3 regions of the Glutamicibacter sp. NPDC088483 genome follow, and region 1 is predicted to be linked to each of the others. Evidence: riboswitches for the same ligand, from Rfam matches in the RefSeq annotation. Region 1 holds a riboswitch; each other region holds the start of a gene.

Region 1 (10,681 bases):
ATCGCTTCGGCGTTCGACGCGGCGAACTCGGTGCCGCGCTTGGAGGCGCCGGCCTGGTAGATCACCGGGGTGCGCTGGGTGGACGGCTCGGTGATGGCGATGCCCGGGACCTTGAAGTACTTGCCCTCGTGCTCGATCGGGTGCACCTTGGCCGGGTCGGTGTAGACGCCGGTGGCCTTGTTGTTCTGCACCGCGTCGTCTTCCCACGAGCCTTCGAGCAGCTTGTAGACCACCTCGAGGTACTCATCGGCGTGGTTGTAGCGCTCGTCGTGCTCCATCTGGTCTTCCTGGCCCATATTGCGGGCCGCCGATGGCAGGTAGCCGGTGACGACGTTCCAGCCCACGCGGCCGTTGGTCAGGTGGTCCAAGGTGGCCAAGCGGCGGGCGAAAGCGTACGGGTGCTCATAGGCGGTACCTGCGGTGACGCCGAAGCCGAGGTTCTGGGTCACAGCGGCCATGGCGGAAACCAGCATCATCGGGTCGTTGACCGGTGCCTGCGCGCCGGAGCCCAGCGGGGTCACGTTGGTGCCCTTGTACACGTCGTAGGTGCCCAGCACGTCGGCGAGGAACAGCCCGTCGAACTTCCCCTTTTCCAGCACCTTGGCCAGGTGGGTCCAGTAGCCCAGGGTGTTGTAGGTCGAGGCCTTGTCCTGCGGATGGCGCCACAGGCCCGGCGACTGGTGCACCACGCAGTTCATGTCGAATGCGTTGAATAAGATCTCGCGCTTGTTCTCGCTCATGGCTTTGCCCCCATAGGTCGGTAATCGTGGAAAGTTGCTGGTTTGCGTCGCAGGCCCTCAAGCCCGCTGGGTTGAATCTTCGCCGGTGACGGACAGCCGCTGCGGCTGGACACCGTTGATCTCGTAGTCCCCGACGATGCGCGCCTTGTAGATCGCCGGGTTATGCGTGGCGATGGTGCGCGCATTGCGCCAGTGCCGGTCCAGGTTGCAGCCGCTTCTGGTGGACGAGGCTCCCAGTCCGTCGAAGAGCTTGCTGGTCACGCCGATGGCCAGTGGCTGCACCACGGTTTGCGCGCGGTTGGCGGCCAGCTCGCATACTGCGTAGCGTTCTTCGTCGTTCAGTCCCGGGTCGCCCAAGGCGGCTTCAACTTCGAGTACCGCGCCGATCACCACGGAGTCGGCAGCGAAGGACTCCGCGGAAACTTCGCCCACCAGCTGGAGGACCTGGGGTTCCTGGTATACCGGCACCCCGGTTCCGGTGGTGAAGATGCGGGTGCGCGCCTGCACCGCGCTACGCAGGTCGTTCAGCGCGGCGCGGGCGATGCCGGCCTGCACGGCCATGAGCACCAGCTGGAAGATCGCCGCTTCGGAGTCATTGGTCTGCTGCGGCATGAAGCAATCCACCGGGACCTGGTGGAATTCGGTGGTGCCGGTTCCGGTGAGCCCCTGGCCGAATCCATCCCAGTCGTCGAGGATCTTGACGCCGCTGCGCTGGGTGGAGACCACGGCGATCTGGCGGCCGGCGAGCTCCGGGTGGGCCACGGCAACGGTGGTCCAGTCGGCAAAAATGGTGCCGGTGCAGTAGTACTTTTCACCGTCGATCACCCAGCGCCCGTCCACGGTGCTGGCCTTGGTGTTCAAGGTGCCCAGGGCGTTGCCACCGCGTTCGGTGTAGGCGTTGCCGATAATCTGCCCGGCAGCGATGCGAGCGACCCACTTCTTGCGCAGCTCTTCGTCCTCCAGCGCCAAGACGTTCTCGACGAATGCGACATGTGCACGCCACAGCTGGCCTACGTGGGAGTCCGCCTCGGACAGCTCGATGAGCAAGCGGAAGACATCCACCAGCCGTGCGCCGTAGCCCCCATCGGCAACGGAAAGGCGCAACGCACCGAACCGCTCGCGATTCAGCAGGCCTACCTGCTCGAAAGGAAGCACGCGGTTCAAGTCGCGGTCCTTGGCGGTTGCGGCGATCTGCGCAAAAACGGGACGGAAGATTTCGGCCAGCCGGTCGTATTGCTCATCCGCACTTGGTCCGGGGGTGATTTTCAGCAATTGCCTAGTCGGCAACTGTTCTTCAAACTTGTCCAGGCCCATTGCGGTGGCCTGCGAAGGGTCACTGAGCTGGTTGAAGTCCAGTCCGAGGGCATTGTGCGATTCACCAATAGGCATCAGGGTTCTCAATTCTTTCCATCGGTCCTGGCGGTAGCACCGTCCCGCTATTGGGGTGGTTGCTGCGGCGTCGTGGAGCCAGATCTCTCAGCCGCTCTGGATGGGTCGTAATTCATTTGTAACGGTAATAAACCGGTGATTCCAACCCGCGAAGTCACATTTCGTCCCAGTGCCGGCAGTGCCCATCTTCAAATTTCACAGCCTAATCCGTGTCCTGCCGAAGATGAGTTGCAAAGTTTTGCTTAATGTCAAGCAAACCGGCCTGCAATAAAATAAATAACGAAATTTCTGGGCAATGTGACGTAGTTGTCGAAGATTTTTTCATATTACGCGAGATTTGCGTTCAAATCGTTCGACTCGTTGTAATGGACACGTAACCATCCCGAGCGGCCGAGAGATCTGGCTCGTTGACGCCGCAGCAACCACCTTTGGAGTTTTGCTCTGCAGGCCGGTGCTACCGCCAGGACCGATGGAGATGAACATGACTCTTTCCTTTGCAGCGCCCGAGGCAGCTCCCGTTGTCTCAGCTTCAAGCGCCCTGGACGTGCAGTTCAGCAACGTGTCGCGGACCTTCACCACCAAAATGGAAAGCCGCACCGTCCTGGCCGATATCAACCTGCAAATTCCAGCAGGTCAAGTCCTGGCCATTCTTGGAGCCAGCGGTTGCGGAAAATCCACGCTGCTGCGTTCAGTATCGGGCTTGGACCACCCCACCACCGGCACCATTCGCACCGGCACCCGCGAGGTCACCGGCATCAACGAGTTATGCGCCGTTGCCTTCCAGGAGCCCCGGCTGCTGCCATGGCGCTCGGTTCGCCAGAACATTGCACTAGGCCTGGCACCGGAAACCGATAAGCGCGCCGGCAACTCGCTGATCGATGAGTTGATCGAGCTGACCGGTCTGAGCCATGCAGCCAGCTTGCGCCCACGAGAGATCTCCGGAGGCATGGCGCAGCGGGTTTCGCTGGCTCGCGCGCTGGCTCGGCGCCCGGGTGTATTGCTTCTTGATGAACCCTTCGGAGCCCTCGATGCGCTGACACGCTTGAAGATGCAGGATCTGCTGCTCTCGATTCACGCATCGTTCCCCACCACCGTTCTCATGGTGACCCATGATGTGGACGAGGCGTTGACTTTGGCTGACCGCGTGATTGTTCTGGGGCGAGGCGCTGGGCATAGTGCAGCGGGCGTCATCGAAGATCTGTCCATCTCAGCTGGGCATCCACGCCGGCATACCGATGAAAAGTTCGTTGCAGATCGTCTGCACCTATTGCGCCTGCTCGGCGTCGACCCAACCAACCATTAGTCCCGGGCACGCCGTGGGGCCCGAACCATTCGGCGGCCTCTCTGCCTTTCACCTACACCGCTTGCACGCACAATTCTAGGATTCTCCATGCTTTTGAACCGTCTCACCCGCCGCACGGCATTGTCCGCCGCCGCCTTGCTCGTTGGCGCAATTGCCCTGACCGGCTGTGCTGGCGAAAACGCTACAGCCTCCTCGGATGGTCAGACCCTGTCCATCGACTTTGCCACATACAACCCGCTGAGCCTGGTGCTCAAGGAAAAGGGATGGTTGGAAGCAGCCGCCAAGGAGCAGGGCGTAAATGTCGAATGGATCCAGTCCGCTGGTTCCAACAAGGCCAATGAAGCTCTTCGCGCCGACGCAATCGATGTTGGTTCCACAGCCGGTTCCGCTGCGCTCCTGAACCGTTCGAACGGTGCACCCATCAAGACCATCGCACTGTATTCGCAGCCGGAATGGGCAGCCCTGGTAGTGGATAGGGACTCAAAAATCGAGTCCGTTGAAGATCTCGCTGGCAAGACCGTGGCCGCTACAAAGGGCACCGACCCATACTTCTTCCTGCTGCAGGCGCTGGAATCCGCGGGCTTGAGTGAAGCTGACATCAAGCTGCAGAACCTCCAGCATGCCGATGGACGTACCGCCCTGGCCAACGGCTCGGTTGATGCCTGGAGCGGTTTGGATCCGATCATGGCCGCTGCCGAAAAAGACGGCGCGCAACTGGTTTACCGGAACTTGGATTTCAACACCTACGGTGCGCTGAACGCTCGCGAAGACTTCATTGAGCGGAGCCCCGAACTCGCCCAGCTCGTTGTCGATGCCTACGAAAAGGCTCGTGGCTGGGCAGCTGACAATCCCGAGGAAACCGCAGAAATCCTGGCCGACGTAGCAGGGCTCGAACCAGGAGTTGCTGCCACCGTCATTGAGGAACGCTCCAATCTGGACGTTCCGGCAGTTCCCGACGCCAAATTCACTGGAGTCCTGAGCAAGATTGCTCCCACGCTGGTCGCTAGCGGCGATGTCTCGGAGCAGGAATCCGTTGATGAAGCTCTGGAAACCCTCATCGATGACCAGTTTGCCGTCAAGGCAGACGCAACAAAGATCTCCGGAGAGTAACCAGCCATGAGTCCCACTAACGTGGCTGGAACCCGCGGAAGCCAAACACCTGCCAAGCAGAAGGCCAGCATGGCCGCAACGATCCTGCGTGCCCCGAAATGGCTGCTTGCGCTGGTCTTGCCGCTGACCACCCTGGCTGTGTGGCAATTTGTCACCGTTACCGGAATCGTTGCTCCGTGGACACTGCCAACTCCGGGTTCAGTGGTTTCTGCTGCCATTGAGCTCTTCCAGGATGGCGAACTCGGAAAGCACATCGGCATCTCCACTCAGCGTGTTCTTCTCGGTTTCGCCTTCGGATCATTGCTGGGCTTGGCGCTGGGTGCGCTTGTCGGGCTGTCCAAATTGGCAGATGCATTTCTGGGACTGAGCATCAGCGCCCTGCGTGCAGTCCCTTCCTTGGCTTGGGTTCCGCTGCTGGTGCTCTGGATGAAAATGGGTGAAGATTCCAAGGTCACACTCGTGATCATTGGTGCCTTCTTCCCGGTCTTTACCACCGTCGCCTTGGCGTTGCGCCATGTCGATGCCCACCTGGTCGAAGCAGCCCGCGCCTTCGGGTTGAAGGGATTGAAGCTGCTGCGCACGGTCCAGCTGCCCGCAGTGGTCCCTTCGATCTTCTCCGGACTGCGTTTGGCACTAGCCCAAGCTTGGCTCTTCCTGGTCGCAGCCGAACTCCTCGGCGCGTCAATGGGCCTTGGCTTCTTGCTCACCGACTCGCAGAACAACGGCCGATTGGACCGCCTAATCATGACCATCGTGCTGCTGGCCGTCTTTGGAAAGATCACCGATGCCCTGCTGTCGATAGCAGAACGCTGGGCTATCAAGCGCTGGACCTGAAACCGGACCAGCTAGTACCCGCTGACAAAACTACCCCTCACCAAAGAAAGTTTGCGATGACCACCGAATTGGCAACAACCTCAACTCAAGTTTCAGAGGCAGCACGCCAGGAATTCTGGGACGAAGCGGCGAACCTCTTGGATTGGGACACCCCGTGGCACACCACCAGCCGCATCATTCCGGCCGATCCGGATGCCAAGCGCGGACCGGAAATTTCTTGGTACCTCGGCGGCAAGCTGAACGCCGCAGTGAACTGCGCCGACCGCCATGTAGCTGCGGGACGCGGCCAGAAGGTCGCACTGTATTTCGAAGGCGAGCCCGGTGACCGGGTAGCCGTCACCTACACGAATTTGCAGGAGCGGGTCTCCCAGGCAGCCAACGCCTTGGAATCCCTGGGTGTGGTGAAGGGCGACCGCGTGGTCATTTACCTGCCGGTGCTCATTGAAACAATTGTCATCACCTTGGCTTGCGCCCGCATCGGCGCCATCCATTCGCTGGTCTTCGGCGGGTTCTCCGCCGAAGCGCTGAGGTTCCGCGTGGAGGACACCAAGGCAAAGGTCCTGGTCACCACCGACGGCCAGTTCCGCCGTGGCACTTCGGTTCCGGTCAAAGGCAACGCCGATGCGGCCGTTGCCGGCGAGAACGAAATCGAAAAGGTCCTGGTTATCCGCCGCACCGGCGACGAAATCCCGTGGACCGAAGGCCGCGACATCTGGTGGCATGAGGTGGTTGATACCCAATCCACCGAGCACCACGCGCAGGCATTCGATGCGGAAACACCGCTGTTCATTATGTACACCTCGGGAACCACCGGCCAGCCGAAGGGCTTGGTTCACACCACCGGCGGGTACCTGACGCAGGCGGCCGCCAGCTACAACCTGCTGTTCGCCAACCCGGACGAATCCCAGCGCGCCAAGGACGTGCACTGGTGCACCGCCGACCTCGCCTGGGTCACCGCGCATACCTACGAGATCTATGGCCCGTTGGCCAATGGCGTCACCCAGGTAATCTACGAGGGCGTCCCCAACGCCCCGCACCCGGGCCGCCACTTCGAGGTCATTGAACGCTACAAGGTCACCAGCTACTACACTGCTCCCACCTTGGTCCGCTCGTTGATGGGCTGGTTCCCGGACGGCATCCCCGCTCAATACGATCTGTCCTCGGTGAAGATCGGCGGCACTGTGGGTGAAGCCGTCAATCCCGAGGCATGGAAATGGTTCCGCCAGCAGATCGGCCGGGACAGCGAAGCAGGACTGCCGATGGTTGACACCTGGTGGCAGTCCGAATCCGGCGCGACCGTGCTTTCCCCCCTGCCGACCGATGGACATTTCAAGCCAGGCTGCGCCGCACGCGCGCTGCCGGGCATCTCGGTGGACATTGTCGATGACGGCGGCCTGAGCGTGCCGGCCAACCAGCAGGGCAATATTGTCATCACGCGCACTGGCCCGTCGATGGCCCGTACCGTATGGGGCAACCCGACGCGCTACTACACCAGCTACTGGGAACAATACGTAGAGCAGGGCTGGTTCTTGGCTGGCGACGGTGCCCGCTTCGATGAGGACGGCGATATCTACATCCTGGGCCGCACCGACGACGTGATCAATATTTCCGGCCATCGGCTTTCCACCATTGAAATCGAATCGGCATTGGTCACCCACCCCGGCGTGGTGGAAGCCGGCGTCTGCCCCACCCCGGATTCCAAGACCGGACACGCTGCAACCGCCTTCGTGGTACCGCTGGACAAGACCCTGGTTGCCGAGTCGCCTGACGAGCAGCTCGTTGCACGGCAGGCCGAGTTCATTGCTGAACTCCGTGATACCGTCGCGGTGCAGATCGGCCCGATTGCCAAGCCGCGGGAAATCGTCTTGGTTCCAGATGTGCCCAAGACCCGTTCGGGCAAGATCATGCGCCGCCTGCTCACCCAGCTGTTCGAGGGCACCACGCTCGGCGACACAACGAGCCTGCAGAATGAGCCGTGCATTCCGGAGATCAACGCGATCTGCCGCGCGCGCGGCTAATCGCTGCTCCCAAGCCCCTTGGGGTTAAACAAATGAAGCTTCTTCCCCGGCTGGGGAAGAAGCTTCATTTGATTTGCCGGTTAGGAATCCCCGGCCGTTGGCTTCTGGCTCTGGTCATCGGCCGCGCTGCCCTTGCCGTCCTGCACCGGGTCAGCGGTGGCTTCGGTGGCAAAAAGCTTCACTTCGGAGGCCCTTCCCTCGGCCCTGACCAAAGGGATTTCGGTGGTCATCAAGCTGAACTGGCCACCCTCATGGCGGTCAACCGCCTGGCCCACGGACTGCTCCAGGACCTTTCGAGCCACCTTGCCGCGAAGCACCAGCGGATCCTTGCTCAGGTCCTTCCACAACGCCACGCAGAGCAGGAGCATCACAATCACGAATGGCAGCGCCGAAACAATAGTGATGTTCTTCAGCCCGGTCAATGCCTCCGCCGGATGATCGCCGCCAGCCAGCAGCATCACCGCGGCCACAGCGCCGGTGGCCACGCCCCAGAAGATCACGGCCTTCTTGGATGGCTCTTCAGCGCCACGTTCGCTGAGCGCACCCATCACGATCGAGGCCGAGTCTGCGCCGGTCACGAAGAAGATCGCAATCAGCAGCACGGTGACGACCATCAGCACGGTAGCCATCCAGCCCGACAGCGGGAGGCTGCCAAGCATGTCGAAGAGGATCAAATCGAAGTTGATGTCTGGTGCGCCATCAACAATGCTGGCCAGCTTTTCCCCGGTTTCCCCGGAGCGTTCAGCGCGTTCCTGAATACCGATTGCGCCACCGCCGAAGATTGCAAACCAAATCAGGGTGACACTGGATGGAACGAGCAGCACGCCGGTGACGAACTGGCGAATAGTGCGGCCACGGGAAATGCGGGCGATGAACAAGCCTACGAATGGGCTCCAAGAGATCCACCATGCCCAGTAGAAGACAGTCCACGAGGACAGCCAATCAGACATTGCACCATCGCCGGCAGCCGTACGCGAAGCCATCTCCGGCAAGTCGCCGATGAAAGCGCCAATGGCATTGGGAATGACGTTCAGGATGAACAGAGTTGGGCCGCCAATGAAAACGATCAATGCGATGATCAATGCCAATACCATGTTGGTGTTGGACAACCACTGGATACCGCGCTCAATGCCGGAAACGGCAGAAGCGACAAACAATGCCGTCAGAATGCCAATGATGATAACCAGAACGCCGGAGCCGACCTTCTCCATCATCCCAGTGGCCTGGATGCCGCCGCCAATCTGCAATGCGCCCAGACCCAGCGAGCAAGCCGAGCCGAAGAGGGTGGCGATGATGGCCAGGATATTGATGGTGCGCCCGCCCCAACCATGGATGGCGCGGTCGCCGAAGATCGAGCTGAACATGGCTGAGAACAGCTGGGGGCGTCCCAGCCGGAAGCTGCCGTAAGCCATGCCCAAGCCAACGATGGCGTACATGGCCCATGGGAATAAGGTCCAGTGGAAGAGCGTGGTGCCCATAGCGGTGCTCAATGCATCACTGGTGGAACCTTCCACCGTTCCCGGAGGAGGCGACATGTAGAAGTACAGCGGCTCGCCCACGCCGTAGAAGACCAAGCCGATGCCCATGCCGGTTGCGAACATCATCGAGATCCACGAGACCGTGGAGAACTTTGGCGTCTCGCCGTCCTTGCCCAGCGGGATGCGTCCAAAGTTCTTGGCCGCTACGACGATGGCGAAGACCGCGAAAACCGCGGCAGCAATGACAAAAAGCCAGCCAGTGTTGGTGATAACCCAGTCAAGGGCCGCGCTGGAGGCCTTGCCCAGCCCTTCGGGGCTAGCGAAACCCCAAATAATAAAGGCCAGCGCTAGAGCGCCGGCGATTCCGAATACCCAGTAATCCGTACCGGAAAGTGAGTACTTCTTAGGTCGTCTGTGACGAACTGAATGCAGTTCCTCAACGAGGTCGCCGATTGATTGATCCGTCTGCTTCATTGCGGTCTTCCTTCACTGGTGAGATCCCGCGGATAAGATCCGGGCGGAATCTGCCGAGCCATCGCCTCTCGAGTAAACGATCGCCATGCAGTGTGATTGATTGCGAATTGCTTTTCGGGTGTCGGTCCACTGTGTCTAAATCTCGCGTTGAAGCAGCCTGAAAGAAACAACTATTCTCCGCTAATATCCCGCGAATTATTCCTGCGAGTTGACTCGATTTAGCACGATTTTGACACGATAAATCCCAAAATGGGCCTTTTCCAGCATGGTCGACATCTCATCAAGGGTCAAATCAGATCCTTGATTTCTCGCCGTTTCCGGATCTTCAGCACCCCGGGATCACATTGTTTACGCTGGCAGCGCCATCCATGTGAGCTTCCTCGCCCCACAGGATTTTTCGCTCCCCGAACCCGTGGAATCATCAATTGGACCGCAATATTTCCCAAGATAAAACCACGCACTATTCGCTTTCTTATTTCGGGTGAAATGTCTGCGATTTCGTAATTTTCCTCCCCCAGAAGCACATCACGCTTGAACATGCATCATACGGAATACTTACTAATGAAGCATCGATTCAACCAGTCAGCTGGAGTCCACCCACTTTTAACGCGAAATACACTGGAACTTATCTTGACTGATTCAAAATAAGCAGGCATGCTGGGTACATGACATCACAGGCAGGGATCGAGCAGGTGCTGAAGGCGGCATCGATGCGGGTCACGCAACCGCGCGTTGCGGTACTTTCCGCCGTCGCGGCGCACCCGCACGCGGATACCGAAACCATCATTTCGGCTGTCCGTGAAGATCACCCCAATGTGTCGCACCAAGCTGTCTACGATTCACTCAGGCTCTTCACGAAACTGGGTGTCATTCGGCAGATACAGCCACAGGGCCATACCGCCCGCTATGAAGCCCGCGTTGGCGACAATCACCACCATGTGGTGTGCCGCCAGTGCGGAACGCTGGCGGACGTCGACTGCGCTGTCGGCGGCGCCCCGTGCCTGCATGCTTCCAATGACCACGGGTTCAGCATTGATGAAGCCGAAGTGATCTATTGGGGCACCTGCCCGGATTGCCAGGCTGCGAACGCATAGTTGCTGTCTAAGTAAACCCCTAGATTTGCCATCGTCATCAGCGCAGCTGCTGTGCGATGGATAAAACCAGATAAACCCTAAACAATCCGGAAGGAAAGAGCACATGTCTGAGATGACTGCAGGTCAGTGCCCAGTAGTTGGCGGCGCGGGTCGAATTCACCCTACCCAGGGCAATGCCAACACCGAATGGTGGCCGAATAAGCTGAATCTGAGGATTCTGGCCAAGAACCAGCAGGTTTCC
Region 2 (10,681 bases), on a different contig from region 1:
GACTGCTGAAGCCGCCGCAATTCCATACGAAGCCAATGCCAAGCTGCACCCGGTCAACACCTGGATGGCTTTGTTCCCGTACCTGCTGGTTATCGTCATCTTCGGCGTGGCCAAGCTGTGGAAGCTGGGCGTGGACATTCCTGCATGGCTGGCAACCACGGACATCAAGTTCGGCTGGCCAGGACTGGACGGCAAGATCCTGAATGCTGATGGCGAAGCGGTATCTTCGACCGTCTACAACTTCCAGTGGCTTTCCTCCCCGGGCACCTTGCTGCTGATCACCGGCCTGATCGTGGCCCTGGTCTACGCGAAGAACGACGGCAACGGCAAGTACAAGATGACCTTCGCCGAGGGTGCTGCCGAAATCGGCAAGACCGTCTACAACATGCGCTACGCCGCGCTGACCATCCTCTCGGTCCTGGGCCTGGCTTACGTGATGAACCTTTCGGGCCAGACCATTACCATTGGCACCTGGCTGGCAGGCACCGGCGCATTCTTCGCCTTCCTGTCGCCAATCCTGGGCTGGATCGGCACCGCGGTGACCGGCTCGGATACCTCGGCCAACGCGCTGTTCGCCAAGCTGCAGCAGACCGCTGGCATCAATGCCGGCATCGATCCGAACCTGCTGGTTGCCGCCAACACCTCCGGCGGCGTGGTCGGCAAGCTGATCTCCCCGCAGAACCTGGCCATCGCCGCTACCTCGGTGAAGATGGAAGGCCAGGAGTCGGTGATCCTCAAGAAGGTTGCCGGTTGGTCCGTAGGCATGCTGCTGGTGCTGTGCTGCTTGGTTTACCTGCAGTCCACCCCGGTTCTGTCCTGGATGCTGCCTTAGCCGTGAACGGCTAAAATAGATCCGATGCCAGTAAACCCAGCTCCGCGTGCGTACCAGATTGTTCTCCAAGCAATTGAAGAGGATCTGCGCAAGGAGAAGCTCTCCGTTGGAGACCAGCTTCCCGGCGAGCGTGCGCTCGCGGAGCAGCATGGGATCTCGCGGGCTTCGGTCCGAGATGCCATCCGCATCCTTGATGTGATGGGCATTATCAAGACTTCCACCGGCTCCGGGCCCAACTCCGGAGCGGTGATCATCTCCAACCCCTCGGCAGGCATTTCGCAGGCATTGCGCCTGCACTTGGCGGCCAAGGGGATCAACGTCCGCGAGATCGTCGAATCTCGCATCCTGCTGGAAACCTGGGCAGCGCAAATGACGCCGCGCGATCCGATCCATGCCCAGCAGGTCATTGACCGCACCGCGGTGCTGATCATGCGCATGGACGACGCGCAGCTCTCGCGCGAGGCCTTCCACCGCATTGATGCCGAGTTCCATGTGCTCCTGGCCTCCATGGCCGGCAACGCGGTAGTGGAATCGATGATGGAATCGCTGCGCAACTCGATCAGCGACTATGTCTCCGAATCGGTGCCCAGCGACGAGGCCTGGCAGCCGGTGGTGCGCGTCCTGCGCCGCCAGCACAAGGCCATCCACCACGCATTCGCGACGAACCAGCGCGAACGGGCGGCCCAGCTACTCGAAGAGCACATCAACTGGTTCTACTCGCAGACCCGCTAGATCCGGCAGGATAGTTTTCAGGTAAATAAGTCGGACTTTAAGGCACCTCGCACCTCTTATATCTGATATGTTTTGGGGAAGCGACGGGGCTGATTTTTCGGATTTAACAGCTGGTTCATACCGCTGATGGGTTCCCGTCGATGTACCATCGACACTTCATGCGAGGGAATTCATGAGCCAACTTTTTGACCTGTCCGGACGCCTGGCCCTGGTCACCGGATCCTCCCGCGGCATTGGCCGCGAACTTGCCAGTGCCTTGGCGGATGCCGGTGCCACCATCATCCTTCACGGCCGAGATGCGCAACGCCTGGCCGAAACTGCCGCCGAATTCGGTACCCGCCATGGCACCGAAAGAATCCATAGCGCCTGCTTCGATGTCACCGATGATGCCGCCGTGCGCGAGAACATCGCAGCCATTGAAAAGAACATCGGCCCCATCCGCATTTTGGTGAACAACGCGGGTATCCAGCACCGCGTGCCCATGCTGGATCTGGAGGTGGCTGACTGGCAGCGCGTGATCGACACGAACCTCACCAGCGCATTCCTGGTAGGCCGAGAAGTCGCACGCTCCATGGTGCAGCGTGGCGAAGGCAAGATCATCAACATCTGCTCGGTGCAAACCGACCTGGCCCGCCCCACCATCTCCGCCTACACCGCGGCCAAGGGCGGCCTGCGCAATCTCACCCGCGCCATGACCGCCGAATGGGCTGGTTCGGGACTGCAAATCAACGGCATCGCACCGGGCTACATCCACACCGAGATGACGCAGAATCTGGTGGATGACGAGAAATTCAATTCCTGGATTCTGGGCCGCACCCCGGCTGCCCGTTGGGGAACTGTCGAGGATCTGGCCGGACCAGCAGTTTGGTTGGCCTCGGATGGATCGAACTACGTGAACGGGCAGACCATTTTCATCGACGGAGGCATGAGCGTTGTCGTCTAATTCCCTCGCCACCAGCACGTTGGCCGTCGTGGCCCATGCAGCCGGTGATTTGCGTATTGAACAAATCGAGCTGGCAGCGTCGCGAGCAGATGAAGCACGCGTTGCCATCGCTTACGGCGGTATTTGCGGATCAGACTTGCATTACTGGAGCCACGGCGCCGCCGGGGAATCGATCCTCAAGGCTCCAATGGTTCTCGGGCATGAAATCGTCGGGACCGTCATGCAGGCCGCCGCTGACGGCAGCGGGCCGGCAGCCGGAACCAAAGTCGCCGTGCACCCGGCAACACCAGGCGAGACCGGGGAACCCTACCCGGCCGACCGCCCGAATCTTTCCCCGGGGTGCACCTATCTGGGCTCGGCCGCCCGCTACCCGCACACCGAGGGCGCATTCGCCCGCGAAGTGAACCTGCCATCACGCATGCTGCGTGAGCTGCCTGCTGGCTTAGCACTGCGTGATGCGGCACTGGCAGAACCGGCTGCGGTTGCTTGGCATGCGGTGTCGCGCGCCGGTGAAGTCGCCGGCAAGAAGGTGCTGGTTATTGGTGCTGGGCCGATCGGAGCTCTCGCTGTAGCAGTGCTCAAGCGTGCCGGAGCCAAGGAAATCATCGCAGTGGACATGCACGAGAAGCCGTTGGAAATCGCCGGGAAACTCGGTGCCACTTCAACTTTGCGCGCCGGTGACCAGGAAGCTCTTGCCCAGGTGGGCGCGGACGTGGTGATCGAGGCCAGCGGCAACTTCCGCGGGTTGGCCTCCGCCGTGCGCGGTGCCGTGCGCGGCGGTCGAGTGGTCATGGTCGGGTTGCTGCCCTCTGGAGAACAGCCGGCGCTTATTTCGCTGGCTATTACCCGCGAGCTGGAACTGGTTGGTTCCTTCCGCTTCAACGACGAAATCGACCAGGTGCTTGCTGCCCTGGCCGACGGGTCGCTGCAGGTTTCCGAGGCGGTTACCCACGAGTTCGCGGTCGCCGATTCGCTTGAAGCTTTTGAAACGGCGAAGGATTCGGCTCGCTCCGGTAAAGTCCTGCTGAACTTCCTGGGGCAGTAGTTGGCTTCAGCTAGAAGTGCACCGCGGCGGCCCCTGAAGTCGGGGGCCGCCGCGGTGCTCTTTGCTTCAGCGAACTCTAGTTGGTCTCTGCGATGCTTACCGCGGTTGTCACGGGCACCGGATTGGCGAAGAGGTCCAGCACCGGGCAGTGGGCATCCACTGCGCGGCGCAGTTCTTCATAGCGTTCAGCTGATTCCGGTCCGGCAATCCGGATGTCCAGATCCACCGACGAGAAGCCGGGGCGGATGGTCTGGTCGATGCCGAAGAGTCCGCGGACATCGAGGTGGCCATTGGCCTGGATCTTCACGTCGTCCACCTGGATGCCGAGGTTCTGCGCGTACAAGCGGTAGACCACAACCTGGCAGGAGATGAGCGCTCCGAGCGCGTATTCCACGGGGCTTGCGGCCAGGTCGCTGCCACCCAGGGCAGCTGGCTCGTCGACCTGGAAGGTGTGCTTGCCCGAGACAATGTTGCTGGCTACTGAATCGAAGCCTTCGCCCTCCACAGTGAAAGTCAATTGGGCACTTTGCGGGGCAGCCGAAATTCGTTCGCCCCAGCCCTTGCCTGCTTCCTGCAGGCGCTGTGCGCGGTCTTCGGATACGGTTGGGGCAGATGCTGCATTAGTCATGGGGAATTGATCCCCTTTCTGGCGCAAGGGGCGCCATCGCTTACGCATCTTGGCTGTCAAGATGCGTCGAATCTTCACCTGGGGCACCCCGCACAATGACGCAGGAGGGTTGCCGTCCACTCAGCCAGGGCTCAAAGAGTGGAACTCGTGATTCAGTGATTAATTTCTATCGGTTGCAGGGCCCGCGGGTAAAGGGCAGAAGTAACTTTTCGTCACCGGGCATCTTGCTTTCCGGCTCGCTAAGATGGAATCTAGCTCTCGGGCGCCCACTGCACGAACAATGAACGGCGAGTATGGAATTCCAGCTGACACTTTCTGCGGCCCAGACCTTGGTGACCGAATCCGAATACAACCTGGGCCAGTTCCTGTGTGATTCCGGAAAAGTGCAGATCGCCAACCGGGTAATGCAACCGGGATCTACCCGCATCTCCGGTGTGGTGCTGCGCGAATCGGTGATGGCCCAATTGGAAATCACCGAGGGCAATATCAGCTTCACCAGCTTCTGCGGGAAGCATCCGGGGGTTCAGTCCTGTGAAGATGTCGCCGCCTTGCTCATCGAGGTCACCACCGAAGAAGACCAGGGCTTCTTCGTCTCCGACTCCGGGGTGGATCCCCACGCATGGAAACGCAATAGCAAGCCGCAGTGGGAACGTAGCCTTGACCGTCTGCTTCCAGTCATTTCCGATGAGCCGCTGGCTGTCGAAGAACCGCTGGGATTGATCCTGAAAGTGGTCAGCGAACCCCGTTATGGCGGCGAGGACGCGCTGACCTTGCAGGCACGCCCGGCCCGCCAGGGAACCAAGAGCCCCTGGATCCAAACCGGGATCAGCTGGCGCAATGTTGCTTTTGATGCGCGGTTCTCCAAGAAGCAGCGTCGTGCGGTCGTTGAATTGGACCGGTTGCGTGAACACGTTGAACAAGATACTTATCGCCATTCGTGGGATCCCAAGGAGTGGATCTCCTTGATGGATCTTCCAGGCCAGGACCTGCTGGATGCGTTCGAAGCCCTGCGTGAAGCTGGAGTGCAGATCGTCAACGGTGGTTCTACGGCCAAGGCCCCGGTGGAGTTCAGCGAGCAACCAGCCATGGCACACGTGGATGTGCGTCGCGGTGAACATGGCCTGAGCATTGAAGGGAAGCTGCGCGGGCCGAGCGAAGAGCACGTCTACCTCTTGCCCATAGGCACGCCGCCGACCTTGTTGACTTACGCGTCCAGCCCCTTGCCGAAGGCCAGGGAAATCGGTTTGGCCCGGTTCGCTGAACCGGTCACGAAGGAACTGGCCACATTTATTGAATCCGGTGCGCAATCCATCCCGCAGGAAGGCGTTGAGCTTTTCGAGCGCCAGCACCTGGATCGATTGCGCCTGATGGCACCGTTGAAGAGCGAGGATGACAGCTACAGCATCCCTGTTCCAGCACGCCCCAGCCTCAAGCTGTCCCTGGAGAGCATCCGAACTCCGCTGACCGTGAGCTATTCCTGGGAGTACGCCTCCGCGGGCCCCCGCCAGTATGCCGTGGAAAAGGAAATTGCTGCTTCGGTGCAGGACAAGCTCGGCGCGCAGGCTTCCTTGGGGCAACTGACCTCTTCAGGAATCTTCCCGCCGAAGGAATTCAGCACCTCCGAATCCATCGATTTCTTGGTCTACGCATTGCCGCTCTTGGCAGAGCATCCTGATGTGGTCGTTGAAGAGCAGAACAGGCTGCCGAAGTACCGGATCAGCCACGCGCCGGCCGCTGTCAGTGTCGAAGCCGGCGAAAGCACGGGGGACTGGTTCGACTTGTCTGTGGAAGTGCTCCTGGACGAGACCAAGGTCCCGTTCCCACTGCTGCTGGAGGCCTTGACCAAGCAAGATGAGTATCTCGTCCTCGATGACCTTACGGTGATCCCGATTGATGGTGCAGATTTCACGCAGCTGCGCCAGCTGATATCAGAGGCCGGGGAGCTGGGCACGGTGCAGGGCGATACGATCCGCATCCATAAGTTGAGCATCGACTGGTGGCAAGAACTGGTGGATCTGGGCATTATCGAAGCCCAGCACAACCAGTGGCTGCAGACCATGAAGGCGCTGCAAAGCGGTGAAGAAATGCAGCCGGTCCAGCTAGCGGAAACGTTCAACGCTGAACTGCGCCCGTATCAGGGCCACGGCCTATCCTGGCTCAACTTCTTGCGTACCCATGATCTCGGTGGCGTCCTTGCCGACGATATGGGTCTGGGCAAGACCGTCCAGCTGCTGGCTTGCCTTGAACAAGCGCGCGTCGAGGATCCTGCACAGAAATTCCTGGTGCTGGCTCCTACCTCGGTGGTGGGTAACTGGATCAATGAGGCGCAGCGATTTGCGCCGCAGATGAGCGTCACCGGCGTTACTTCAACAGCTAGAAAGAGCGGCCAAAGCATGGCTGCGCAGATCGGTAATGCCCAGCTGGTAGTTACCAGCTACACGATCTTCCGCCTGGCCTATGAGGATTTCGAAGCAGCCGGCTTCAACGTCATGATCATGGACGAGGCCCAGCAGCTGAAGAACCATGCCTCCAAAGGCTATAAGCAGGCCCGGCAGCTGCCAGTGCCGTGCAAATTCGTGGTCACTGGCACACCCATGGAAAACAACCTGATGGAACTGTGGGCGTTGGTCTCACTGGCTGCACCGGGCCTGTTGGGCGGTGCGAAGTCCTTCAAGGACAACTACCAGAAACCAATTGCCGACGGAGACCAGGAGCGCTTGGAGCGCCTGAAGAGCCGTCTGCGTCCGTTCGTGCTGCGCCGTACCAAGGAACAGGTCGTTCCAGAGCTGCCGGCGAAGACCGAACAGGTGCTGGAAGTCGAACTGGAGCCGGGGCACCGCAAAGCCTATGACCGCCGCTTCCAGCGCGTGCGGCAAGAAGTCCTGGGCCTGGTTGACGACGTTGATTCGAATCGCTTCCAGATTCTCCAATCGCTGACCTTGCTGCGCCAGCTGGCCTTGGATCCGTCCCTGGTAGGGGAGGGCGATGCCCCGAGCGCGAAGCTTGAAATGCTGCGCGAACTCATGGGGGACGCGGTTTCTGAAGGGCATAAGATTCTGGTCTTTAGCCAATTCACCAGTTTCTTGGCCAAGGCACGCGACGTCGCTGAAGAGCTGGGCATTGAGCACGGATACCTTGATGGGTCCACAACTGGCCCTAGGCGCAAGGAACTGATTGACGGTTTCGGCGAGGGAGATTTCCCGGTCTTCTTCATCTCGCTGAAGTCCGGCGGCTTCGGCATTAACCTCACTTCCGCCGACTACTGCATCTTGCTGGACCCATGGTGGAACCCGCAGGCCGAAGCCCAGGCTATTGACCGGGCCCACCGCATTGGGCAAACTCGTCCGGTCTATGTGTACCGCTTGGTGGCAAAGGACACCATCGAATCCAAGGTGCTCGCGCTGCAGGCCAAGAAGACGCAGCTGTTCAATGATGTCCTGGGAGAGACTGCCCAAGCCGCGCAGAGTGCGGCGTTAAGCGCCGATGATTTCCTGGCGCTGATGGAGTGAGCCTAAAAAGCTGAAGCCTTGGAAACCAGAAGGTCTCCAAGGCTTCAGCTGAAGATCGGGAACTAGAGAATCTGTTCAAAGCTGTCGTTGAGGCGGTGCAGGAGATCTCCAAAATTCTTCAGTTCGGCGGCTTCCCATTCCTTGAGCTGGCGGCGCAGTTCCTCACGCAGCGTGTTACCGCTGGAGCGCCACTTCTCCTTGGCGATTTCTGTTGCCGAGACCAGCTGGGCCCGGCCATCGGAAGGATCCTGGGTGCGGGTGACAAGTTCCAGAGACTCGAGGTGCTGCACGAGGCGGGAAATAGTCGCCTTGTCCAGACGCAGTTTTTCTGCGAGTGCTCCCTGTTGCTGGGCTTCATCACGGATGACCACTGCAAGCAAGCGGTACCCCGGATCCTGCAGGTCCGGGTGGATGATCTTGGCGCGACGGATCAGCATCTGGCGGGCGCGCAATAAGATGGCGGTGAATTCTTCTTCGACCGTCTGCATCAGTTCTTCTTCTTGCATACAAACCATTCTAAAGATTAATGGTCAATAAGTCTGATATTGGAAACCGCAGCCGTTCGAAGCCGAAGTGTTGAACGTACTGCGAATCCCCAGCTGAGCGTAATTAATGGCTTGGAAAAGACTGGCCAGGCAACGCCTGATGCCTGCAAAGCCGTACAGTTCCACTTCTCCGGCGCAGCTTAGGAACGACTTGCCAATTGCATTTGTGATTAGAGAAGCAATAGATTTCCGCCGCCGCTCAGAAGCAGAGCAAGAAAGCCATGGCCTCCGTTGCCGCTGGCGTTGGACCCAACGTGGTGCGGCGAATCTGTCCGCACTGTCCACGGGCCTCTTGGAGAGCATTGAGGGTCTTGCATGAATTGGATATCGGGATTCATGAAAATAAAGCTTGACGCTTCAACTAATGGTTGGTAGTTTTTAATCATGAATCAGCTATCCGATACCCCTCCCGTCTTGTTCCTTAGCCATGGTGCACCGCCACTCGCCGACGACCAGCGCTGGACCCAGGAGCTGGCTAGCTGGTCCGGCACTTTCGAGAAGCCGAAAGATATTCTGATGATCTCCGCGCACTGGGAAAATGCGCCGGTGACGCTGAGTGCTACCCAGCAGAAGAACGAATTGGTCTACGACTTCTGGGGCTTCGACCAGAAGTACTACGACGTTCGCTACGATGCGCCAATGGCGCCCGGGCTGGCCAATGAAGTCGAACGGCTGACCTCGGCCTATGGCCATCACGTGGAGCGCGACGAGACGCGTGGACTGGACCATGGCGCCTACGTGCCGCTGAAGGAAATGTTCCCGGATGCGGATGTACCTGTGGTGCAGATGTCCATGCCAACACTGGATCCTGCAGGACTCTTTGATCTGGGCAAGAGCTTGGCACCCTTGCGCGAGCGGGGAACCTTGATCGTTGGCTCCGGATTCACCACCCACAACTTGCGCTGGTTCAACCCAGCCGGCGGGCCGGATTCGGCGCCGCCATCGGCCTCCAGCGAGTTCGACCACTGGGCTGAGGAGGCGATGGTCCGCGGGGATGTGGACTCGATCCTCGACTTCCTGCACAAGGCCCCGGCGGCCCGTGAAGCGCACCCTCGCTCGGAGCATTGGGCTCCGCTGTACGTTGCGCTGGGAGCGGCATACGCCTCGGGTGGAATCGATGCCAAGACGGCAATTGACGGTTTCTGGTACGGCCTGTCCAAGCGCTCCTGGACCTTGAGCTAGGCGATCTCCCTATCTTTCCCGCAGCAAGCGCGGCACCGATTGGTGCCGCGCTTGCGCACGTAATAGTGGACTTTTCTGGTCGATCCTCTAGCTGGCGGCTACCGATGCATCATCAATGCGGAACAAGGTAGCTTGCGAGCTGTCTTCCACGCCCTTGAAACGTAAAGTAACGGTCTTACCGCGGAAGTTGTTCAGGTCAACAGCCTGCAGTTCGTAGGACGAGTCGGCATCCAAGTTCGACCAGGTGCCCACGTTGTAGGTTCCGTAGCCGTCCAGAACCTGTACGGTCAGCTTGTCGTACTGGCTATAGGCAGTAGTTTCATTGGTCAGCACATGCAGGTAGAACTCCAGCTGCGCATTGGTGGCATCTGCCGGGATGGCGACCTTCTGGTCCAGGGTGTAGGTGTTGGAATTGCCCCAACCATTCAGCCCAGCTAATCCGCTGCCGGAGCGGGCTGCCGAGCCGGACTCGAAGGTGTCGGCGCGGTTGGCGGTCCAGTAATCCGCCCCGTTCTCGAAGCCAGCATTCTTCAGCAGGTTGCCGCTTGGCTCCGGATCCGGAGTTGGCTCCGGGGTTGGTGTTGGGTTTCTGCCGTCCAGGGCATTCATGATCTTGGCGGCATCCACCAGTCCGGCGCCGCAACCGATGCTGCAACCGCCTGGCATCGCGCGGGTGCCCTGCTTCAACGCAGTTTCCACGGAGGCGGGGGACATCCCAGGGTCTGCCGACTTCATCAGTGCGACCATGCCCGCTACGTGCGGGGTGGCCATGGAAGTGCCCTGGTAGAAGGCATAGCCCTGGCTGGATGGAGTAGTGGTGCCGGTATTGATGGTGGACAGCACGCCTTGGCCGGCGTAGCGGGTGTCGCCACCAGGTGCGGTGACGTCAACGGCCGAGCCGTAGTTCGTGTAGTACGACGGAGCGCCCGAAGGGTTGCTTGCCGCTACGGTAATGACGTTTTCGCAGTTGGCCGGGCGGGAATTCGAAGCGTTCTGGCTTTCGTTGCCGGCGGCAACTACCACCGAGGTGCCGCGCGAAACCGCGGCGTTGATGGCCGCCTGGTAGGTAGTTCCGCAAGCGCCGCCACCGCCCAGGGACATGTTGATGGTGTCTGCCGGGGTTGGGTTATTGGCAATTCCCGGGACCGCACCGCCCGAAGCCCAAATGATGGCATCGGCGATATCGGACAGGCTGCCGCCGCACTTGGCCAGGACGCGGACCGGCTGGATCTTGGCATCCGGTGCAACTCCGGCCACGCCGCTGG
Region 3 (10,681 bases), on a different contig from region 1:
CGCAATGGAAGCTGCCAATGCCGGTGCGTGGCTGGCCGATTACGGACCAGAAGATGTCGCTACGGCATTGCAGATGCTGGCCGAAGTGCCAGATGCGATCCATCAGCGCACCGGCTGGGCGAGAACTGCGTTGATGGTCAAGGAGCGTTTCCCGAGCCAGCGGCAGTCCCTGGGCGTGCCAACCTGGTTCTACGGCCATGAGCCGCCGAATCTGTTTGCCACCCAGATTGCCAAGTTCTTCACCAATTCCATTCGTGAAGCGATTCTGCTGGAGCAGTCCAACGGCGGGCTGGTAGTTCTGCCCGGGGCCGCTGGCACGGTGCAGGAAATCTTCCAGGATGCCTGCGAAAACTACTACGCTACCGGTGCTCGCGTGGTGCCGATGGTGCTGATCGGCAAGGACTATTGGACGAGGGATCTGCCTGCTTGGCCGCTGCTTCAGGCCCTGGCCAAGGACCGTGTCATGGAACAGAAGATTGCTCTGGTGGAAACCGCCGAAGAAGCGATGGAGTTCATCCAGAGCATGCAAACCCTGCGCCGGCGTACCCGGAGGCCGGAGAACAGCTAGAGCACGGCATGGAAAATGCCGGTACAGACAGTGCCGTACCGGCAGTCGCAACGTAGCGGGCTACTAGCTGATGCTGACGTCGAAGATCAGGCCCAAGCAGTAGGTGATGGCCGCTGCGCCCCAGCCGATGGCTAGCTGGCGCAGGCCGCGCTTGAGTGGCGAGGCACCGGAGAGCAGGCCTACGATCCCGCCGGTGATCATCAGGGCCAATCCCACCAGGACTACCGAGACGATGATCGCGGTCATGCCGGACAGGCCAAGGATATACGGCAGGATCGGCACCACAGCACCGGAAGCAAAGAGGAAGAACGAGGTGGCCGCCGCACCGGTGGCCGAACCCAGCTCCTGGTGCTCCTTCTCGAGTTCTTCGCCGCGACCCTCTGGGTTCAGCGAGAAGTCGGGGTTGCAATCGCAGGTGAACAGGCCCATGCGTTCGGCGGCCCGGTGCTCGGCATCTTCATCGCTCATGCCGCGGGCCTTATAGATTAGCAGCAGCTCGTTGGCGTCCAGATCAAGGTTCGGGGCCGCTGTCAGCGTGACCTGGGTTGGGCGTGAAGCTGTCAGCAGCTCGCGCTGGGAACGCACCGAAACGTATTCGCCAGCTGCCATGGACAGTGCACCGGCCAGCAAGCCGGCAATGCCGGAGAACAGCACGAAGGTCGCTGAAACACCGGTCGCACCGATGCCCATGATCAACGCGAGATTGGAAACCAGCCCGTCGTTGGCGCCGAAGACCGCAGCACGGAAGTTGCCCGAAAGGCGCGCACGGCCTGCTGTAGCAAGCGCGCGAACGACTTCTTCGTGGACCTGTTCGTCGGCCGCCATCTGCGCGGTGGCGTCCTTGTCATCGCGGTAGGGCGAACTGCTCTCGGAGCGCTGGGCCATGGCCAGGACGAAGACCGAACCGAAATGCAATGCCAGGAAACGCAGCATGGTGCGGCGCAGCGACGGGCGGACTTCCTTGACATGTTCGCCGAGCAGGACGCGCCAGTGGGATTCGTGGCGTGCTTCCGCCTCTGCCAGGCCCAGCAGGATTTGCCGTTCCTGCCCGGTTTTCTTTTCCGCGAGGGCCCGGTAGATGGAGCCTTCTGCGACTTCATCAGCGAGATACTTGCGCCATCGCTGGATCTGCGCTTTGGTAGGTTCGGTTGCTGAGTGCTGTGACATCGCGAAGATGACTCTCCTGGAACATGGAGTTTCCCAATGAAACCCGTGGATCGGATCAACTACCCAGTTTAGTCAGGGCTCCTGCACTTGGGAATTTGGCAAGACTAAAAGCAAATCGCTTGCCCGCAGGATCTCCGGCGACTGGCACCACCAGCAGCAATTCAGATGTGGCCGGGTCGAAGGTCGGCCGGCGGGCACAACGAGCAATGAGCTGTTCAAGCCTGAGCGGATCTGCAACGTAGCGGGTGCGCCAGCGGCCTTCGGCCTTGAACTGCACTTGGCCGGTCTGGCGGTCGATGACGGGCAGAATCGGATATGCCATGGGACGTCAACTCTCTTGCGCGCTCTTGCCCGTGCACCTGTTGATGCGCGGACCGCTTCCTCATCCGAACCACCCATGAACTTGGGGTTGGTGCGCGGCCAGTCGGAGCTTGGCGCCGCGTCTCGTGAAGCAACATTTCCGATGGTACCGCCGGTGGCAGGGCGCGGTGAAGTCCGAATGCGTAATATGACTGCGGCTCAGCTGCCCGGGGCAAAGGCATTGGCCAGTTGCTGCAGCTTCTCGCGTTGTTCGGCCCATTGCCCCGCGGTGTAGCCGGGCAGCAGATCCAGTTGCGCGGTCCAGCCAGCACGGCCATCGAGCTGCTCGCGGATAATATCCAGATGCCCTGCATGCCGGGAGGTCTCGGCGAGCGCATGGATGAGCAGGTGATCCAAGGTGGTTTTGCCAGCTGGCCCCCACCACGGTACCTCTACGGGACAGTCCAGGGGCAGGTCGCTGATGGCTTCATCGGCGAAGGCGATGGCTTTCCGATACAGGCCGATCAGCTGTTGCGCATCCATATCTGCTGGCGGGAGGAAATCCGCGTCGGGATCATGCGGCGCAATGAATTCGCGAACGTAGGGGTCATCGGCCCTGCGCTTGAGGCAGGTGCCGAAATATTCGTATTCATTGATCGCCAAATGGTGCAGTACTCCCAGGATATGGGTGCCTGTGGGGGTGAGCGGAGTGCGTGCCAGGTGTTCGGCGAGGCCTTCTGCCTTGTAGATCGCATTCTCGCGCGCGTCGTTCAGGTACCCGCAGAGCTTGTCCTTGGTGCTGTCCATGGACAGAGTCTAGTGAGCGCTGCAGCCTCGCGGTAGAGGGCGCGGTGTGTTTACCATTGGTAAACTTGCCCCGCAGGCCTTGAAGCCAAAGTGGTTGCGGTTGTTGCTGCAGAAAACGTCGAGGAGCCAAACGATGAAAACCTTGCCAGTTGAACCAACCGGTGCTGCGATCAATATCGGTGCGAGGCTGCGCGGGGTGCGGCAGACCCAGCGTATGACCATTGACCAGGTCGCCGAGCTATCCGGACTGACCAAGGGTTTCCTCTCGCGTGTGGAGCGCGACCTGACCAGCCCTTCGGTTTCCACTCTTTTGCGGTTGTGCGAAGTGCTGGGCATGGAGGTCGGTACCCTCTTCGAGGTTCCTGAAACGAAACTGGTCCGACTGGAGCAGGCGCCCCGTGTTTCCCTGGGCGGTGACGGCATCACGGAGCAGCTGGTCACGCCGCGCAGCGAGAAGCGGGTGCAGATGATTCGCGCCGAGATTGCGCCCAAGGGCACCGGTGAAGCGGAACTGTATTCGGTGGATTGCGAGCTGGAAGTGCTGCACGTGATCGCTGGAAAATTCATCCTGGTATTGCCTGATCAGCGCGTAGAACTCGAAGCAGGCGATACGATCACCTTCCCCGGGCGTGAACCGCATAGCTGGGAAAACGATTCTGATGAGGTCGCTGTGGTTACCTGGACGCTGATCCTCTCATGACGCCAAGCCACGGCACTTGCTGCCATGGCACGGCATGCGCAGTGCGGCTGCGCGTTCGTCTGCGGGGAGATGAACCGCGTATTCTAGGAACGATGCGTTGTTCCGGGCGCTCGGGACAATCAGTGATGGGAGAGGCGTGAGGACAGGCGAACCAACCGCTGCGCAAGATCAACTGCGCAGTATCAGCTGGTGGGCTTCGATACTTTTCGGCGTTCTTATTGGCACCACCTTGACCTGGATCCGCACCCAACGCAATTTCTTCTTCATTGGCGCCGCGATTCTGGCCGTCGTCATTGTCACCATTGGCGTGCGGACGATTCGCCGACGGGCACGCTTCCCGGTGATGGCGCAGGCACGCACCTCGTGGGCGTATGTGCTGTGGACCGGTGTCCTGCTGGTCCTGGCCGGACCGATCCAGCTGGTGTACGTAGCTGATGACCTTTCCGAACTGACGATCAAATCGCTGGTCATGTCCGCAGGCTTCTGCCTGGGCATTCACGAGGTCGACCGCGCGCTGGTGAAAGCCAGCAAGAAGCGCTCCGGCGAGGCCTAGCCTCCTGATTTGGGCAAAATAGCCTGAAATGTAGTCAAAACATCCAATACCCTTTGGCGCGATTTTGCATAGTGTGATCCTGATCAACTTTCCAGAAGGGGTTGCCATGTCAGGAAAAACCGCGAAGAACCACACCGCAGAACCAGGCCTCAAGAAGGTCCTCGGCCGCTGGGATGCCTTGGCCATAGGCGTTGGCGCGATGATCGGTTTTGGCTGGGTCGTGCTCACCGGCGACTGGATTACCACCGCCGGTCCGCTGGGAGCCATGCTGGCCATGCTGGTTGGCGGTGGCATCATGGCGGTAGTCGGCCTGACCTATGCCGAACTCGTTGCGGCCATGCCGAAAGCAGGCGGTGAGCACAACTACTTGCTGCGCGCCATGGGCGCCCGCTGGTCTTTTGCCGGTTCGTGGGCCATCGTCGGCGGCTACATTGCGATCGTGGCCTTTGAAGCAGTGGCACTGCCCGAATCCGTGCTCTATCTCTTCCCGGAGCTTTCGCAGATCAGATTATGGGAGATCGCTGGCTCAGAGGTCTACTTGACTTGGGCGCTGGTCGGTGTCGCCGGTGCGATAGCGATCACCTGGATTAACATCCGGGGCATCAAGACCGCCGGTGTAGTGCAGACCTTCGTGGTGCTCTTCCTCTTCGTCATCGGCGCAATGCTGCTTGCTGGCGCATTCACCGGAGGCGAGAGCAGGAATATGGAACCATTCTTCGAAAACGGGGTGGCCGGCTTCTTCGGCGTGATGATCGTGGTGCCGTTCATGTTCGTCGGCTTCGACGTGATCCCGCAGTCCGCCGAGGAATGCGACATCGCCCCGCGAAAAATTGGCAAGTACGTGGTGATTTCGGTGCTGATCGCCACCGCCTGGTATGTGGGGATCATCCTGGCCACCGCCTCGGGAATGGGCGCTTCGGCGCTCGCCGGATCCGAACTTGCCACTGCCGACGCGATGGGGGCACTGTTCAATTCCGAAATCATGTCAAAGGTGCTGATCGCCGGCGGCATTGCCGGTATCCTCACCTCGTGGAATTCGTTGCTGATGGGTGCTTCGCGGCTGATGTACGCGATGGCCAGTTCCGGGATGCTGCCACGCTGGTTTGCCTACCTGCATCCGAAGCACCGCACACCGAGCCATGCACTGCTGTTCATTGGCGGCCTCTCCATTCTGGCTCCATTCTTCGGCACCGCCATGCTCGGATGGTTGGTGGATTCCGGTTCGCCGTCGATCGTGATCGCCTACCTGCTGGTGGGCGTGGCGTTCTTGATTCTGCGCCAGCGCGAACCGCAGATGCAACGCCCGCTGCGCGTGGGCGGTGCGGGAAACGGCGGCAAGGTCATCGGCGTACTGTCGGTGGTCTTCTGCGCCGGCCTGATTTCGCTATATCTTCCGGGAATGCCGGCGGCCATCGGGTGGCAGCCGTGGCTGCTCTTCGCCGCTTGGTGGATCCTGGGCATGGCCTTCTTGCTGCGGGTGCCACGCGGGATTGCGCCGGGCGAATTCGCGGAAGAGGAATTGCTGCAGAAGCTGAGCATCCGCCAGCAAGCCAAGCTCGGTGCCACCGGCCCGGACGCCGCAGCAACGCGACGCGCCAGTGCGCCGCACGATAGCCGGACTCGGCTCAAGGGCTGACGGCTGTACCTAGGGCACGCCGCGGGATCTGGCTATTGCAGAGACTGCGGCGTGCCTATTTCTGTGCCCGGCGCAGGGCCAGCCAGAGCGAGGCGGCGGCATCCGGATCATCGAGATTGGCGCCAAGCAATTCCTGGGCCATTGTGATGCGGTGGCGCAAGGAATTTCGGTGGATGCCCAATTCGCGGGAGGCTTCTTCCCAATGGCCGCGATGGCGCAGGTAGGAGGTGACCGCGGAGAGCAGATCGGCGCGCGCGTACGCTGCGAGGGCCTTGACCCAGGTCTCTGCGCTGGCATCGAAGCCCGGGGCGCCGCAGGCCATGGTCCCGAACGGGACAGCGTCCAGCGTTTGGCGCAGGGCAGGCAAATTGGCAGGGATCTCGGCCAAGTTCAATGGTTGGGAGAGTACGGCGTGGACTTCGGGTGCGGGGGAATCAAATCGCCCGCACGCCATCGGGCCCGTTGCGGTTGCAGCCTGCGGTGCCACTGCCTCGCCATTGCCGGAACTGTCTGCGGGTTCGGGAAGTATCAAATAATGTTCGGCGCCGTCCTCATAGTGAAGCTGGCACTCGCGTACCGCTGCGGCGACATCGGGCAAGGCGGCGGGGCGCGCCAGCGAGGGCAGCGCATGAAGTGCGGTTGCTGCATCGGTATCGGCACCTGCCCGGTACAGCAGGATTCGCACACGAACAGGTATTCTGCCCAATCCGGCTTCTTCCCCGACCAGGCGTGCCGCCTCGGGCTGGCCATGCAGCAACAATTTTGCGGTGGCCGAGCTGAGCGCGTTATTCGTGCTGGCAGCGAATTCCCGTTGCCTGGCGCGCAAGGAGAGCAACGTGCAGGCCGTCATGATGATCTGCCGGTCGGCCTTGGTCGGCCTGCGCCCGGCGGCAACTCCGAGATATCCGTGGATCGTGGTTCCGGACAGGATGGGATAGAGCGCTACTTCGTGGCCCTGGACCTCGAAGGTGGACGCCGAGGGCATGCCATTGCGCCGAAAGCGCATGGACTCGTGGCGGAGTTCGCCCAGGAACGCTTCGGCGGATGCCGGGTAGCAGGCCGCCGGCCGGGAACCGACGGAAAGATAGGCGGCCCAGCCGTTCACTGCCTCAGCCAAGCCCCGCACGACTGCATTGATGGCATCCGGGCGTACGGCGGCACGCGCCAAGGCAGTCTGCGTGCCCAAGGAACCCATCAGGTTCGAAGCCTGATCACGTGAGGCCAGGCGCCAGTATGCCCGTGAAATGTTCTGGAAGGGCACTTGGTCCGGGACGATCCCCAGCTCTATGCCGGCAGCGTCGCAGGCGGCGATGACGTGCTCAGGCACCGTGCGAAGCCATGGACCCAGGCCCAGTCCCAGGGCGCAGACCTTTTTGTCCTGCAGCCGGCGCATGTATGCGCGGGAAGCTTCCTCGCTCGCGGCGAATGGCATGCCGGTGGTCAGCAGCAGCTCGCCGCCATCCAGATAGGTGGTGGGATCTTCCAGCTCAGAGACGTGCACCCCGCTGACCGGCTGGGCACGGAAGGTTCCGGTACTGGCAGGGAAGAACTCGGTGCCCAACTCCGCGCCCAGCTGCAAAAGCGTAATCATTGGGTAAATTATCCAAGAAAGATGCTGGACTTGGATGCAATGACCAATGACGCGTGTCACGGGGATTTCTAGGCTTGAGCCATGACTGAAACCCTTGCTTCCACCGACGCCCCAACCTTGTCCCAGACCAGGCACCTTGCCACCAGCATCCCCGGCCCGCGCTCTGCGGCCCTCCATGAGCAGCGGGTGCAACAGGTCAGTAGCGGTTTTGGCGTCACCTTGCCGGTCTTCGTCAGCCGCGCCGATGGCGGGATTATCGAAGACGTCGACGGAAATCGCCTGATCGACTTCGCCTCGGGGATTGCCGTGACTTCACTGGGTGCCGCGAACCGCCGCGTGGCCGAACGCGTGGCCAAGCAGCTGGCGGACTTCACCCATACCTGCTTCATGGTCACCGAGTACGAATCCTTCACCCAGGTGTGCAGCTGGTTGAACCAGCACACCCCCGGCGAGTTCGAGAAGCGCACAGCGCTGTTCTCCACCGGGGCCGAGGCCGTGGAGAACGCGGTCAAGATCGCCCGTGCTGCCACGGGACGCGCTAACGTGCTGGTCTTCGACGAGGCCTACCACGGCCGTTCGCTGCTGACCATGGGCATGACTGCCAAGATCAATCCGTACAAGATGAATTTCGGCCCGATGCCCGAGCATATCGTGCGCGCCGCCTCGGCCAACCCGTTGCGGCCCTCTGGGGGAGCGGCCACCGTCGAAGCGGTCCTGGCGTCCGTCGAGCAGACCTTGATGGACTACGGCCCCCAGACTTTCGCCGCGATGGTGATCGAGCCGATTCAGGGCGAAGGAGGTTTCGTTGTCCCGATGGCCGGGTTCATCCCGGGACTGCGCAAGCTGGCCGACAAGCACGGTATTGTGCTGGTCATCGACGAGATCCAGGCCGGCATGGGGCGCACCGGAAAGCTATTCGCTTCGGAGCACGAGGGCGTGGCAGGTGACCTGATCCTCACGGCCAAGGCCCTGGCCAACGGAGTTCCGCTGTCCGCGGTGACTGGGCGCGCCGAGCTGATGAATGCCCCGCACGCTGGCGGCCTGGGCGGCACCTACGCTGGCAACCCGCTGGCTTGCGAAGCGGCGCTGGCTGTATTCGAGCAGTTCGAGGATGGGACGCTTCTGGATAATGCCCAGCTCATCGAGCGGGTGTCCCGCGAGGTTCTTGAACCACTGATGCAGCAGAGCCCGGTGGTTGCCGAGGTCCGCGGCCGCGGAGCCATGGTGGCTATCGAGTTCGCCGACCGGGGCAGCTTGGCGCCGCGCGCCGATGCGGCCGCCGCGGTTTCCAAGGCCTGCCATCGAGCCGGGGTGCTGACCCTGACCTGCGGTACGCACGGCAATGTGCTGCGCCTGCTGCCGCCGCTGGTGATCGGCGAAGCGCTGCTGCGCGATGGATTAGAGGTGCTTGCCCAGCAGATTCGCAGCGTCGCCAGCTGAGCGCCCTGCTGCAGTTTCGGCCCATGCCGCAGCCCGTTCGCGGGCTGCGGCATGGGCTATTTCTGCCTGGAGTGCCGGGCTGTGCGATAACTGAATCTTGACGTGACCCAGCAGACAAAATAGCATAATGGAAAACTGAAGTTTCATATTAGACAACTTGGACTTTCGTTCTTGGATGTCTGGGGGAGGAAGTTGCGATGAAGGAAATCCGCATCGAGGAAAACGGGCATCTGGGACCCATTAATGCCGCGGTGATTCCACGCTATGCAGGCGGCGGCACCTATGCCCGGCTGCCGCGACTGGATCAGGTGGAGAAGGCCGACATCAAGATTGTTGGCGTGCCTTTCGACACCGGTGTCTCCTACCGGCCCGGCGCCCGCTTCGGCGCCAACCACGTGCGCGAATCCTCGCGCCTGATCCGCCCCTACAACCCCGCCACCGACACCTCGCCGTTTGCGCAGAGCCAGGTGGCCGACGCGGGGGACATGGCGGTCAACCCGTTCAACATCAACGAGGCTATCGAGACCATCGAGCACAACGCACTGGAACTGACCAGTGACGGCTCCACCCTGGTCACCGTGGGCGGAGACCATACCATCGCGCTGCCGTTGCTGCGTGCCGCCTCGCAACGAGCCGGTGCTCCGGTAGCGATGCTGCACTTCGACGCGCACCTGGACACCTGGGACACCTACTTCGGTGCCGAATACACCCACGGCACCCCGTTCCGCCGTGCGGTCGAGGAGGGAATCCTGGATACCGAGGCGATCTGCCACGTCGGCACCCGCGGTCCGCTCTATGGCAAGAAGGACCTGGAAGACGACCAGCGCTTCGGCTTCGGCATCGTCACCAGCTCGGATGTCTACTACCAGGGCGTCCGCGAAATCGTGCACAAGCTGCGCGACCGCATCGGCAACCGCCCGCTGTACATCTCGGTGGACATCGACGTGCTGGACCCAGCCCACGCCCCGGGTACCGGAACCCCGGAGGCCGGCGGCATCACCAGCCGTGAACTGCTTGAAATCCTGCGCGGTTTGCGCGGGTTGAACATCATCGGCGCGGATATTGTCGAAGTCGCCCCCGCCTACGACCATGCGGAGCTGACCGGCGTGGCCGCCTCGCATGTCACCTATGATTTGATCAGCCTGATCAGCGACTTCCGCGCCAGCAAGGGGATGAATAGCTAATGAACGAGCAACCGCAACGCAACGGCGGCGATCTGGTCATCGAGACCCTCACCGCGCTCGGTGCCAAGACCGTATTCGGGATCCCCGGGCAGCACGCCCTGGGACTCTTCGACGCCCTCTCGCGCTCAAGCTTGGAGTTCATCTCCTCACGCGTGGAGAACAACTCCGCCTTCGCCGCCGATGGCTACTCCCGCGCTACCGGGGAAGTGGGCGTGCTGTTCCTCTCCACCGGCCCGGGCGCGCTGACCTCGCTAGCAGGTCTGCAGGAGGCCTACGCCACCGGCGTGCCCATGGTCGTGGTGGCCAGCCAGATTCCGCTGGACGGCCTGGGAGCCCGCCGCAAGGGCATGCTGCATCAGCTCGATGACCAGAAGGCCTCGGCCGCCAACGTCACCAAGTTCCAGCAGACCGTGCATCATGCATCGGGCATCCCCTCGGCGATCCAGGACGCGTGGGCCCGGGCCATTACCGTGCCGATGGGGCCGGTGTGGGTTGAGGTGCCGCAGGATGTCCTGCTCGCCCCGGTGATGGTGCCACCGGTACAGGATGCCCTGGCCGAAGCCTACGAGCATCCCCCGCGCGAAGAGCTGATTCGCGAAGCCATGCGCTGGCTGGCCGACGCCAAGCGCCCGGCCATCATCGCCGGCGGCGGTGTGCGCCGGGCCGGGGCGCAGGCTGAATTGCTGGCCGTGGCCGAAAAACTGCAGGCCCCGGTGCTGTGCAGCCCCGGCGGCA

What was found. Region 1 has a riboswitch for S-adenosylmethionine ahead of ACIP6G_RS15215 (ABC transporter ATP-binding protein). Riboswitches for the same ligand answer to the same signal wherever they lie in the genome.
Region 2: another riboswitch for S-adenosylmethionine. It lies ahead of ACIP6G_RS08255 (OsmC family protein); the one in region 1 lies ahead of ACIP6G_RS15215 (ABC transporter ATP-binding protein).
Region 3: another riboswitch for S-adenosylmethionine. It lies ahead of ACIP6G_RS17145 (hypothetical protein); the one in region 1 lies ahead of ACIP6G_RS15215 (ABC transporter ATP-binding protein).

The regions. Positions count from the first base shown of each region.
Region 1 covers NZ_JBIVMP010000007.1:90,511-101,191, reverse strand. Annotated here, with positions in the region: gene ACIP6G_RS15225 (LLM class flavin-dependent oxidoreductase) at 1-740, opposite strand, end outside; gene ACIP6G_RS15220 (acyl-CoA dehydrogenase) at 798-2,129, opposite strand; SAM riboswitch class I at 2,145-2,236, opposite strand; SAM riboswitch class I at 2,504-2,605, shown strand; gene ACIP6G_RS15215 (ABC transporter ATP-binding protein) at 2,611-3,432, shown strand; gene ACIP6G_RS15210 (aliphatic sulfonate ABC transporter substrate-binding protein) at 3,520-4,542, shown strand; gene ACIP6G_RS15205 (ABC transporter permease) at 4,612-5,376, shown strand; gene acs (acetate--CoA ligase) at 5,433-7,394, shown strand; gene ACIP6G_RS15195 (BCCT family transporter) at 7,475-9,346, opposite strand; gene ACIP6G_RS15190 (Fur family transcriptional regulator) at 10,012-10,440, shown strand; gene katG (catalase/peroxidase HPI) at 10,544-10,681, shown strand, end outside.
Region 2 covers NZ_JBIVMP010000003.1:311,691-322,371, forward strand. Annotated here, with positions in the region: gene ACIP6G_RS08235 (L-lactate permease) at 1-832, shown strand, start outside; gene ACIP6G_RS08240 (FadR/GntR family transcriptional regulator) at 857-1,564, shown strand; gene ACIP6G_RS08245 (SDR family oxidoreductase) at 1,737-2,507, shown strand; gene ACIP6G_RS08250 (L-idonate 5-dehydrogenase) at 2,497-3,552, shown strand; gene ACIP6G_RS08255 (OsmC family protein) at 3,629-4,180, opposite strand; SAM riboswitch class IV at 4,212-4,333, opposite strand; gene ACIP6G_RS08260 (DEAD/DEAH box helicase) at 4,474-7,689, shown strand; gene ACIP6G_RS08265 (MarR family transcriptional regulator) at 7,752-8,195, opposite strand; gene ACIP6G_RS08270 (class III extradiol ring-cleavage dioxygenase) at 8,619-9,416, shown strand; gene ACIP6G_RS08275 (S8 family peptidase) at 9,504-10,681, opposite strand, start outside.
Region 3 covers NZ_JBIVMP010000008.1:162,496-173,176, reverse strand. Annotated here, with positions in the region: gene ACIP6G_RS17155 (LOG family protein) at 1-568, shown strand, start outside; gene ACIP6G_RS17150 (VIT1/CCC1 transporter family protein) at 632-1,735, opposite strand; gene ACIP6G_RS17145 (hypothetical protein) at 1,791-2,057, opposite strand; SAM riboswitch class IV at 2,074-2,187, opposite strand; gene ACIP6G_RS17140 (DinB family protein) at 2,255-2,842, opposite strand; gene ACIP6G_RS17135 (helix-turn-helix domain-containing protein) at 2,976-3,542, shown strand; gene ACIP6G_RS17130 (hypothetical protein) at 3,679-4,095, shown strand; gene ACIP6G_RS17125 (APC family permease) at 4,202-5,731, shown strand; gene ACIP6G_RS17120 (PucR family transcriptional regulator) at 5,787-7,322, opposite strand; gene ACIP6G_RS17115 (aminotransferase class III-fold pyridoxal phosphate-dependent enzyme) at 7,404-8,762, shown strand; gene speB (agmatinase) at 8,960-9,946, shown strand; gene ACIP6G_RS17105 (thiamine pyrophosphate-binding protein) at 9,946-10,681, shown strand, end outside.